Regions from separate parts of the Mesorhizobium sp. LNHC209A00 genome, predicted to be linked through region 2. Evidence: riboswitches for the same ligand, from Rfam matches in the RefSeq annotation. Region 2 holds a riboswitch; each other region holds the start of a gene.
The links. A riboswitch is a leader RNA that binds a small molecule or an ion and turns the genes downstream of it on or off. The one in region 2 is predicted to bind thiamine pyrophosphate.

Region 1: linked by a shared signal. The riboswitch ahead of X739_RS162540 (YkoF family thiamine/hydroxymethylpyrimidine-binding protein) and the one ahead of thiC (phosphomethylpyrimidine synthase ThiC) in region 2 are both predicted to bind thiamine pyrophosphate.
Region 3: linked by a shared signal. The riboswitch ahead of thiB (thiamine ABC transporter substrate binding subunit) and the one ahead of thiC (phosphomethylpyrimidine synthase ThiC) in region 2 are both predicted to bind thiamine pyrophosphate.

The regions. Positions count from the first base shown of each region.
Region 1 is NZ_AYWT01000001.1:708,142-711,345, forward strand. It holds gene X739_RS162550 (ABC transporter ATP-binding protein) at 1-654, opposite strand, end outside; gene X739_RS162545 (ABC transporter permease) at 651-1,469, opposite strand; gene X739_RS162540 (YkoF family thiamine/hydroxymethylpyrimidine-binding protein) at 1,476-2,084, opposite strand; TPP riboswitch at 2,075-2,188, opposite strand; gene X739_RS162535 (hypothetical protein) at 2,462-2,770, shown strand; gene X739_RS162530 (formyltransferase family protein) at 2,830-3,204, opposite strand, start outside.
Region 2 is NZ_AYWT01000033.1:35,126-38,329, forward strand. It holds gene thiO (glycine oxidase ThiO) at 1-85, opposite strand, end outside; gene thiC (phosphomethylpyrimidine synthase ThiC) at 82-1,917, opposite strand; TPP riboswitch at 2,020-2,136, opposite strand; gene pmtA (phospholipid N-methyltransferase PmtA) at 2,315-2,911, opposite strand; gene X739_RS1000000167425 (DUF309 domain-containing protein) at 3,086-3,204, shown strand, end outside.
Region 3 is NZ_AYWT01000026.1:36,908-40,111, reverse strand. It holds gene X739_RS138245 (ABC-F family ATP-binding cassette domain-containing protein) at 1-469, opposite strand, end outside; gene X739_RS138250 (thiamine diphosphokinase) at 471-1,130, opposite strand; TPP riboswitch at 1,217-1,331, shown strand; gene thiB (thiamine ABC transporter substrate binding subunit) at 1,375-2,373, shown strand; gene thiP (thiamine/thiamine pyrophosphate ABC transporter permease) at 2,452-3,204, shown strand, end outside.

The DNA of each region.
Region 1 (3,204 bases), on a different contig from region 2:
CAGCGGCACCTTGATCTCGCGCACGACCCGGGCAGGCCGCGCGGACAGCACATAGATGCGGTCGGACAGGAACAGGGCTTCGCGCACGTCATGGGTGATCAGCAACGCCGTCCAGTGGTGGTGCCGCCACATCTGTTCGAGCCAGCGCTGCATGGCCGCGCGGGTCAGGGCGTCGAGCGCGCCGAACGGCTCGTCGAGCAGCAACATATCGCGTTCCTGCACCACGGTGCGTAAAAGCGCCGTGCGCTGGCGCATGCCGCCCGAGAGCTGCGCTGGAAAGTGCCACTCGAAGCCGGCAAGCCCGAACTCCGCAAACAGCGGAGCCACACGCGTCCGTGCCGCCTTGCGGCTGACGCCTTGCACCTCGAGCCCGAGCGTGGTGTTGTCGAGAATGCGCCGCCACGGCATCAGCGCGTCGCGCTGCGGCATGAAGGCAAAATGCCTGCCATGATCGTCGAGCGGCCCGCCGTTGAAGAACATCTCACCCTCGCCATGCTCGGCGCCGGTCAGAAGCTGAAACAGCGTCGACTTGCCCGCTCCCGAAGGTCCAAGGATCGAGACGAATTCGCCGGCATCGACACGAAGCGAAATGTCGGCGAGCACATCGAGCCCGCCAAACACCTTGCGAACATGCCGCAGTTCGAGCCGGCTCATGCTTCTGGACCTTTTCCAGCGCCTTGCCTGCCAGCGGCTCCTTCCCAGGGCATGGCAAGACGCTGCAGCAGCATCGTCAGCCCGAACAGGATAAGGGTGAGCGCTGCGCTGACGCAGACGGCGGCTAGCACCAGGTCGGGACGGAAATTGTTCTTGGCGTTGAGCATGTAGATGCCCAGCCCTTTGGCCGCGCCCGCATATTCGGCGAAGATGGCGCCGACGACGGCATAGGTAATGGATATCCTGAGGCCAGCGAAGAAATAAGGCAGCGCCGAAGGCAATCGTGCCAGCAAGAAGACACGCCAACGCCCTGCTCCCATGGCACGCAGCATCTGACCGATCTCCACCTCGGTAGCCTCGTAGCCTTGTACCAGCGCGACCAGCATCGGGAAGAACGTGACCAGCGCCACCAGCACGATCTTGGGCGTCAGCCCGAAGCCGAACCACAGCACCACCAATGGCGCGATGGCGACCAGCGGCAAGGTCTGGCTGACTATGAAGATGGGAAACAGCGCGCGCCGCAAAGGCTGGAAGAAGTCGACCAGCATCGACAGCGCGAAGGCGGCGCTGAGCGAACAGGCAAAACCGATCAGCGTGGCGCGGACCGTGGGAACGGCGTTGTCGACCAAGGCTTCACGATTGAGCATCGCCTGTTCGAAGACGCGCGAGGGCGCCGGCAGAACCGTCGGCTTGATGCCGGATATGTTTGCGTACAGTTCCCAGGCCACTAGCACCAAACTGATCGATATCACGGCCGGCGCTGTTTTGGCGAAGAAGCCCGCGACGTTACGCGGGTTGAATGACGATGAGACCACGAGCGTTCAGACGGCAGTGGGACTGTTGGCCGAGACCGTGACATCGAGGGTTACATGGCCGGCGCCGGGCCCGAAGCGGCAGAAGGCTTCATCGAGGGCCGAGAAGATCGCGCCGGCATCGCCGCGCAGCTTGGTGCAGAAATTCTTGGAGCGATCGTAGACGCCGGACTGCTTCAGGAAATCTATGCAGCCATAGATTTCGTCCATGTGGTCGTCAGTACCCATCACATAGAGCGAGAACTGCGCCGCCGCCGGCTGGCCAGTGGCCGGCGCGCCGCGCACCGCGGTGATGGCGGCTTGCTTGCGCGGGCCGAGTGGCCCGGCAGGTCCGCCGAACGTGTCGGAGCGGCAGATCGGATCGTCCGGCTCGCCTGGGCAGCCACGCGAAATGGTGGCCGACAGCACGCAATGCCTGCCGCTGCCAGACGCGGCCACGAAAAGGTCGCGCAGCGCAGGGAATAACACCTCGGGGGCCCCGACCAGCAAGGTCGAGATGTCGTCGGTCTCGATCCTGAGCTTGTCGCGGAACGGATCGAGCGCGCCGAGCGCGCCCAGAATGACGCCGACGAAATCGTCGGCCATTGGATATAGGGAAACCTGTGCGCCTGAAAACATCGCCCGCCTCGCTCCGCTGGTATTACCCAGATCAGCTTCTAGGGTCTGTGGGCTTGCCGCCCCCGTCTCAGCCCCGACCGTACGGAGCACCCCTGTGGATGGGCGCGTTAGAGCATCATTCGGCCGGTTGGGGAAGCTGTTTCTTGGCAAGCCGCGCCAAAGCATTGCTCGAGCGCCAGGGCAATTGGACATCGCCGGCGCGGAAATTTGTCTGGAACCTTCGCCATTTCGAGGGGTTGTCCCACCAGTCGCTGGACGCGATTCCAGGATCAATTTTCCGTTCGGGATTGTGTCAGAACAAGAGATAGAGCGGTTCATGATTTCCGCGAAACCGTGCACCGCTCCCGGCGACGAGTTCACAGAAATGGAGACAAATCATGTTCATGAAAATCCTCGCGGCTTCGGCCTTCACCATTGCCCTTGCAACATCCGCCATGGCGCAAAGCAATAGCGCAGCCGGCGCGGATGGGTCCGGCGGCAGCGGCGAGTCCGTCACTGTGGACCCAAGCACCCCGGCTTCGCCCAGTACGATCGATCCGGGCTCGACCAACAGCACGACCACCACGCCGGGCGACATGAATTCCAATGCGGACAAGAATTGCCCCACCAACCCGCAGGGTGCACAGACGGACGCCAACGGCAACGCCACCGCGCCGACCGTGAACGACAACAACTGCGGAAAGTAGTTTGCCATCGCGATAATGGGAACCGCGGAAGCAGTTTCTGCGGTTCCCATTATTGGGATTCAGTGTCCGCGACTACCCGCCGCCGGCTCTGGTGCCGCTTCACTACCCACCCCGCCAAAGACCCTTAATTCAGCGTACGGTTTGCCGGCCCGCGGGCGTGCGAACGAGGCATATATTTTCATCAGCCGTTTGAGCAGGCGCCCGTAGGTGAGGTGCCGGACCCGGCCATTGGCAAGATCGAACTCCACCGTCCCCCATCGCCTTACCGGACCCTTTCCGGTTGGCGGACCCAGTCGCCTGACCTGGAAGGCCAGCCTGATCTGGCGGTCGGCGACATCCAGATAGATACCGGGTTTAGCGCCCAATACGTGCCACATCCGGGCAACGTGCCCGATCGACATGTCAGACGAAATCGCCATGTGGGCCCGCCCAAG
Region 2 (3,204 bases):
CAACGGTAACCGCCGCGCCGCGTGCGGCGAACTCGAAGGCGGCGGTGAGGCCGGCAATGCCGGCCCCTTTGACCAAGACCTTCATGATGGCTCACGTGGCTGAGGTATGAGCGGTGCGCCGGTCTCGTCCGCCGGCAGGTAGAGATCGCCGCCCTCGCGGTATTTCGCCGCCATCGCCGCCATGCCCTCTTTCTGTGCCTCGGCGCGGATGTCGTGGGAGATACGCATCGAGCAGAATTTCGGCCCGCACATCGAGCAGAAATGCGCCACCTTGTGCGCCTCCTTGGGCAAGGTCTGGTCATGGAAGGACCGCGCCGTTTCGGGATCGAGCGACAGGTTGAACTGGTCCTCCCAGCGGAACTCGAAGCGCGCGCGGGAAAGCGCATCATCCCTGACTTTCGCTGCCGGATGGCCCTTCGCCAGGTCGGCGGCGTGGGCGGCTATCTTGTAGGTGATCACGCCGATCTTGACGTCGTTGCGATCGGGAAGGCCGAGATGCTCCTTGGGCGTGACGTAGCAGAGCATGGCGGTGCCGAACCAGCCGATCATCGCGGCGCCGATGCCTGAGGTGATGTGGTCGTAGCCCGGCGCGATGTCGGTCGTCAGCGGTCCGAGCGTATAGAAAGGCGCCTCGCCGCAGACGGCGAGTTGCTTGTCCATGTTCGCCTTGATTTTGTGCATCGGCACGTGGCCAGGCCCCTCGATCATCACCTGGCAATCCTTCGCCCAGGCGATCTGCGTCAGCTCGCCAAGCGTTTCCAGCTCGGCGAACTGCGCCGCGTCGTTGGCATCGGCGATCGAGCCGGGACGAAGGCCGTCGCCGAGCGAGAAGGAGACGTCATAAGCGCGGCAGATGTCGCAGATCTCCGCGAAGTGCTCGTAGAGGAAGCTTTCCCGGTGATGGTGCAGGCACCATTTGGCCATGATCGAGCCGCCGCGCGAGACGATACCCGTCACCCGGTTGACGGTCAGCGGGATGTAATGCAGCCGCACGCCGGCGTGGATGGTGAAATAGTCGACGCCTTGCTCGGCCTGTTCGATCAGCGTGTCGCGGTACACCTCCCAGGTCAGATCCTCGGCAATGCCGCCAACCTTCTCGAGCGCCTGGTAGAGCGGCACCGTGCCGATCGGCACCGGCGAGTTGCGAACGATCCATTCGCGGATGTTGTGGATGTTGCGGCCGGTCGACAGGTCCATCACCGTATCGGCGCCCCAGCGGATCGCCCACACCATCTTTTCGACCTCTTCGGCCATCGACGATGTGACGGCGGAGTTGCCGATGTTGGCGTTGATCTTGACCAGAAAATTGCGACCGATGATCATCGGCTCGCTCTCGGGATGATTGATGTTGGCGGGAATGATCGCGCGTCCGCGCGCCACCTCGTCGCGCACGAATTCGGGTGTGACGAAATCGGGCAGCGTCGCGCCGAAAGCCTCGCCGTCGCGCTCAAGCTTTCCGCGCAGGATCTCGCGACCAAGGTTCTCGCGGATGGCGACGAACTCCATTTCGGGTGTGATGACGCCGGCGCGCGCATAGGCAAGCTGTGTCACCGCCTTGCCGGCCTTGGCTCTGAGCGGCCGGTTGCGAACGGGAAACTCCGGTGTCAGGCGTTCGCCCACCGCGAATCCGTTGTCTTCCGGCCGGACATGGCGGCCGTCATAGGCTTCGACATCGCCCCGCGCGATAACCCATTTATGGCGAATCCGCGCGAGGCCCTTTTCGATGCTGGTTTCGACTGTCGGGTCGGTATAGGGGCCGGACGGATCGTAGACGATGACGGGCGGTTCGCCCGCCGTCGGATGGACGGAGATTTCGCGCATCGGCACCCTGATCTGCGAGTGGATGGTACCGAGCTTGTGGATTTTCCGGGAGGCGGGCAGCGGTCCCGTCGACACTGCGGGGGTGAGGGCATTCATCTTGAGCTCCTTTGCTCATGCATTGGAGACCCAGTTCTGTGCCGGAAGGATGAAAAGACGCTTCTGTAGACCTGCCGAAACAGGACCTCGGGCGTAAACTCCCGCAAAGCGCTTGCACCGTCCCTACGCCAGTATGAACTGGATCAGGTTCAACGGGTCACTGCGCCGCGAAAGCCAGCAGTATCTCAGCCCCTTGCCGGGACTCCCCTGGTGAATGCCTCAGGTTGAACGGGCCGGCGCGGCTTTGTCAAGCGCATTTGGCCCGCCCACTGTCAAATCAAGGACCGCGTCGTCTTCTTGGCAATCAGGCATCTGCCCCTGCTCTGTTCCACATCCTATTTGGGTGCAAGGCCACCACTCAGCGGAACCCTCAGAGAAGGAAACCGTCCAGATTTGGCTAGACTGCTCGACGATAAGTCCAGAGCTGTGCCGGCGGTATGTTGCGGACGACGAAGTCATAGTGGGAAACCACGTAACGGTCTGGCATCTTGATCACCGGCGACAGAGGTCCGTATGTGATCTGAATCACGGGCCGGCCGGCAGGAATACGGGCGAGCAGATCCTCAACCAGCGCGACACGCTGTTGCATTGGAAAGCTCAACAGCGGGACTGCACTTATAACGCAATCGAACTGTTCACCTTTGCGCTCACCCAGAGCTTCGTCCAGCGCAAATGCGTCGCCCAATCTGAAGTCCACATTCGGGAAGCGTTGCACCAGGCCGTCGTAGAAAATCCTGGAATATTCGACTGAAACCAGCTGGTGCGGCTTGATTCCCCTAGCCAGGATCGCCTTTGTGATGACACCGGTTCCCGCGCCAAGCTCCAGAATTGGCAATCCTGACCGTGGGTTCACCACGCTTGCCATCCGGCGTGCCGCATAAACCGAAGTGGGAATAAGGGCTCCCACGCCCTTCTTGTCCTTCTGCCAGCCTTTGAAGAATTCAACTTCTTCCTCAAACCTTTTGCCGAGCCGCTCCTTCAGTCGCAAAATCATATCTTCTCCTTGCGTCAGCCGCTTACCCAACGTCATGAATTTGGCAAAGCGCGTTTTGGCCAATCTCGACACCCTTTACAAGCCCGTTAAGACTGCTTGCGTGTCACGACGCGGTCAGCATGAATTGCCCCTTAACGCACTTTCATGTTTGCTGGGCCTATGTCTCGCCCTCGCTTGCTGCCCGAAAAAAGTTTCCCGAGCTATGCGTATCTGCCCGGCAAATATCCGCATCCGGTGCGTGATCCTTTGGGCCACAGTTACCGATCAGATCCGGTGACCGTCGCCGTTGGCGA
Region 3 (3,204 bases), on a different contig from region 2:
ATTCAATGACAGATAAATCAAGATGGTTAGTCGGCTCATCAAGAAGCAGGATGTCGGGCTCAGGCGCCATGACGCGGGCAAGCGCGGCGCGCCTGGCCTCTCCGCCGGACAGGTCGCCAGGCCGTTCTTCGCCCGACAGGCCGAGATGCTCCATCAGATAGCTGGCGCGGTAGGGATCGTCGGCGGGCCCGAGCCCGGCCTCGACATAGGCGCGCACGGTGGCAAAGCCGTCCATGTCGGGCATTTGCGGCAGATAACGCACCGTCGCCGAAGGCTGGCGGAACACCTCGCCGTCCTGTGGCTCGATCAGGCCGGCGGCGATCTTGAGCAGCGTCGACTTGCCGGATCCGTTACGGCCGACCAGCGCAATCTTGTCGCCGGCCGAAGCGGTCAAGGCGGCGCCGTCGAGCAGTGGCGCGCCGCCAAAGGTCAGTCTTATCCCGTCGAGATTGAGAAGAGGCGGGGCCATGTCAGCTTTCGGGCAATGGATAGGGATGGGCGAGCAGCAGCGCGCGGCCATGGCCGAGCGCGATGTCGAGGCGGCCCCCGGTCTTGCCGAACTTGACCTCGTTGGAAATGGTCAGTGACGAACCGAATGCCACCTCAACCTTGTCGAGCGGCCATTTGGCGCCCGTGACGGTCAGGCCGGAGAGTTCGGAGAAGCCGAGAATCGAGAGCAGCGTGCCGTCGGCATAATCGAAGCCGGCCCTACCGGGCAGCAAGGGAACACCTTCCTGGGCGCCGCTGGTCAGACACACATCCATTCCGGCCTCGGCCAGCCGCAGGCCAAGCGCCAGATGCAGGAAGGCGTGGTCGGCGCGCTTGCCGCCGAATGCGCCCGCCAGCACAAGGCGGGTCGCCCCGCGCTCCAGTGCGGCCGCGATCGCCAGTTCTCCGTCGGTCTTGTCCTTTTCCGCCGGGAAGGTTTGCCGCGGCACGGCGGCGAGGTCGGCGGGCAGATCAGCCGGAACCGAGTCGAAATCACCCACCCACAGTTCCGGCACGAGGCCCAGCATCCGCGCATGGCCAATGCCGGCGTCGGCGGCGATGACGCGCGAGCCTTCGACCTGGCGGTCGAGCCGAGGCGTGCGGATGAGATCGCCGCCAAGCAGGATGGTGAATATGCTCATATCCCGTCGCCTTACCAGCCCGGCACCGGAAACGGAAGGCGGCAAAGTCCCACTTGCGCGGGTCATCGGCCCGGCCTATGTGTCGAAACGCTCTAACGGGGTGCCGGACGCGAATTTCGCGGGCCGGCTGAGAGGCAGTCTCGCCAACCCGCTGAACCTGATCCGGTTTGTACCGGCGGAGGGATTAGACGTTTCGGACACTCCGACGCCTCAATTCCTTTCAACGCAAACGAAGGAGGCGCCGATGCGCACGCTTTTATATTCTCTGATCGCCGCCACGGCAGTGACCCTGTCCGGGCCGGCCTTGGCCAAGGACAAGCTCACCGTCTACACCTATGAGAGCTTCACCGCCGACTGGGGTCCCGGTCCCGTGGTGAAGAAGGAATTCGAGGCAGAATGCGGCTGCGATCTCGAGTTCGTCTCGGTCGCCGATGGCGTGGCGCTGCTCAACCGCGTCAAGCTGGAAGGCGCTTCGACCAAGGCCGACATCGTGCTCGGTCTCGACACCAATCTCACCGCCGATGCCAAGGCCTCGGGCCTGTTCGCGCCACATGGCGCAGTGACGGACGTCAACGTGCCGGGTGGCTGGAGCGACGGTACTTTTGTTCCCTTCGACTATGGCTACTTCGCCGTCGTCTACGATACCCAGAAGCTGAAGTCCCCGCCGAAAAGCCTGAAGGATTTGGTGGAGGGTAGCGCCGACGACAAGATCGTCATCCAGGACCCGCGCACATCGACGCCCGGTCTCGGACTGCTGTTGTGGGTGAAGGCGGTCTATGGCGACAAGGCGCCCGAGGCCTGGGCCAAGCTCAAGACCAAGGTGCTGACCGTGACGCCGGGCTGGAGCGAGGCCTATGGCCTGTTCACCAAGGGCGAGGCGCCGATGGTGCTGTCCTACACCACCTCGCCAGCCTACCACATGGTCGCCGAGAACACCGAGCGCTATCAGGCGGCGTCGTTCGAGGAAGGCGAATATCTGCAGATCGAGGTCGCGGGCATCACCATGACCGGCGCCAAGAATCCGCTGGCGGAAAAGTTCATGGCCTTCATGACCGGACCGAAATTCCAGGAAGCCATTCCCGAGACCAACTGGATGTTCCCGGCCGGCAAGACCGACAAGCCGCTCAACCCCGCCTTCGACAAACTGGTCAAGCCGACCAAAACCTTGCTGTTCAGCCCGGAGGAGGTGGCGGCCAACCGCAAGGCTTGGGTCGATGAATGGCTGGCGGTGATGAGCAAGTAGCTTTTGTGGGCTAATCTCGTGACATGACCGCTCTACGGCGACGCTCCCTAAGCTTCACCCAATCGTTGATGGTGCGGCGTGCAAACCCGCTCTGATACCCGCATCACAGCCGGCATCATAGGGCTCGCCGCCATCGCCATTTTGATCGGCGGCGCGTTTGCGGGGCTGCTTGTGGAAGGTGCTCGCGATTTTTCCGGCGCTTGGGCCGCGTTCGATCCCTACCTGTTCCGGGTCGTGCGGTTCACGCTCTTGCAAGCGGCCCTGTCGACGCTGCTCTCGGTCGGGCCGGCCCTGTTCGTGGCGCGGGCGCTGTCGCGGCATCCACGGTTTTTCGGCCGTGCCTTCATCTTGCAGCTCTTCGCTGTGCCGCTGGCGCTGCCGGCGATAGTCGCGGCGCTCGGCATCCTGGCGCTTTATGGCCGCGCCGGCTATTTCGCGGGCCTGTTCAACTGGGTTGGCGGCCAGGGTTGGCCGGGCATCTATGGCCTGTCCGGCATTCTCGTCGCGCATGTCTTCTTCAATCTGCCGCTGGCCACACGTCTGCTCCTCGAGGCGCTGCAGACCATTCCCTCCGACCAATGGCGGCTGGCGAGCCAGCTCGGCATGGGGGCGCGGCCGGCATTCCGGCTGATCGAGTGGCCGACGCTGCGTGCTGCGCTGCCCGGTGTCGCCGGACTTGTCTTCATGCTGTGCATCACATCCTTCACCATCGTGCTGACGCTCGGCGGCGGGCCGGGCGCGACGACGCTCGAAGTCGGCATCTATCAGGCATTGCGCTTCGATTTCGATCCCGCGAGGGCTGTTGCGCTGACACTGCTGCAGATCGCCTTG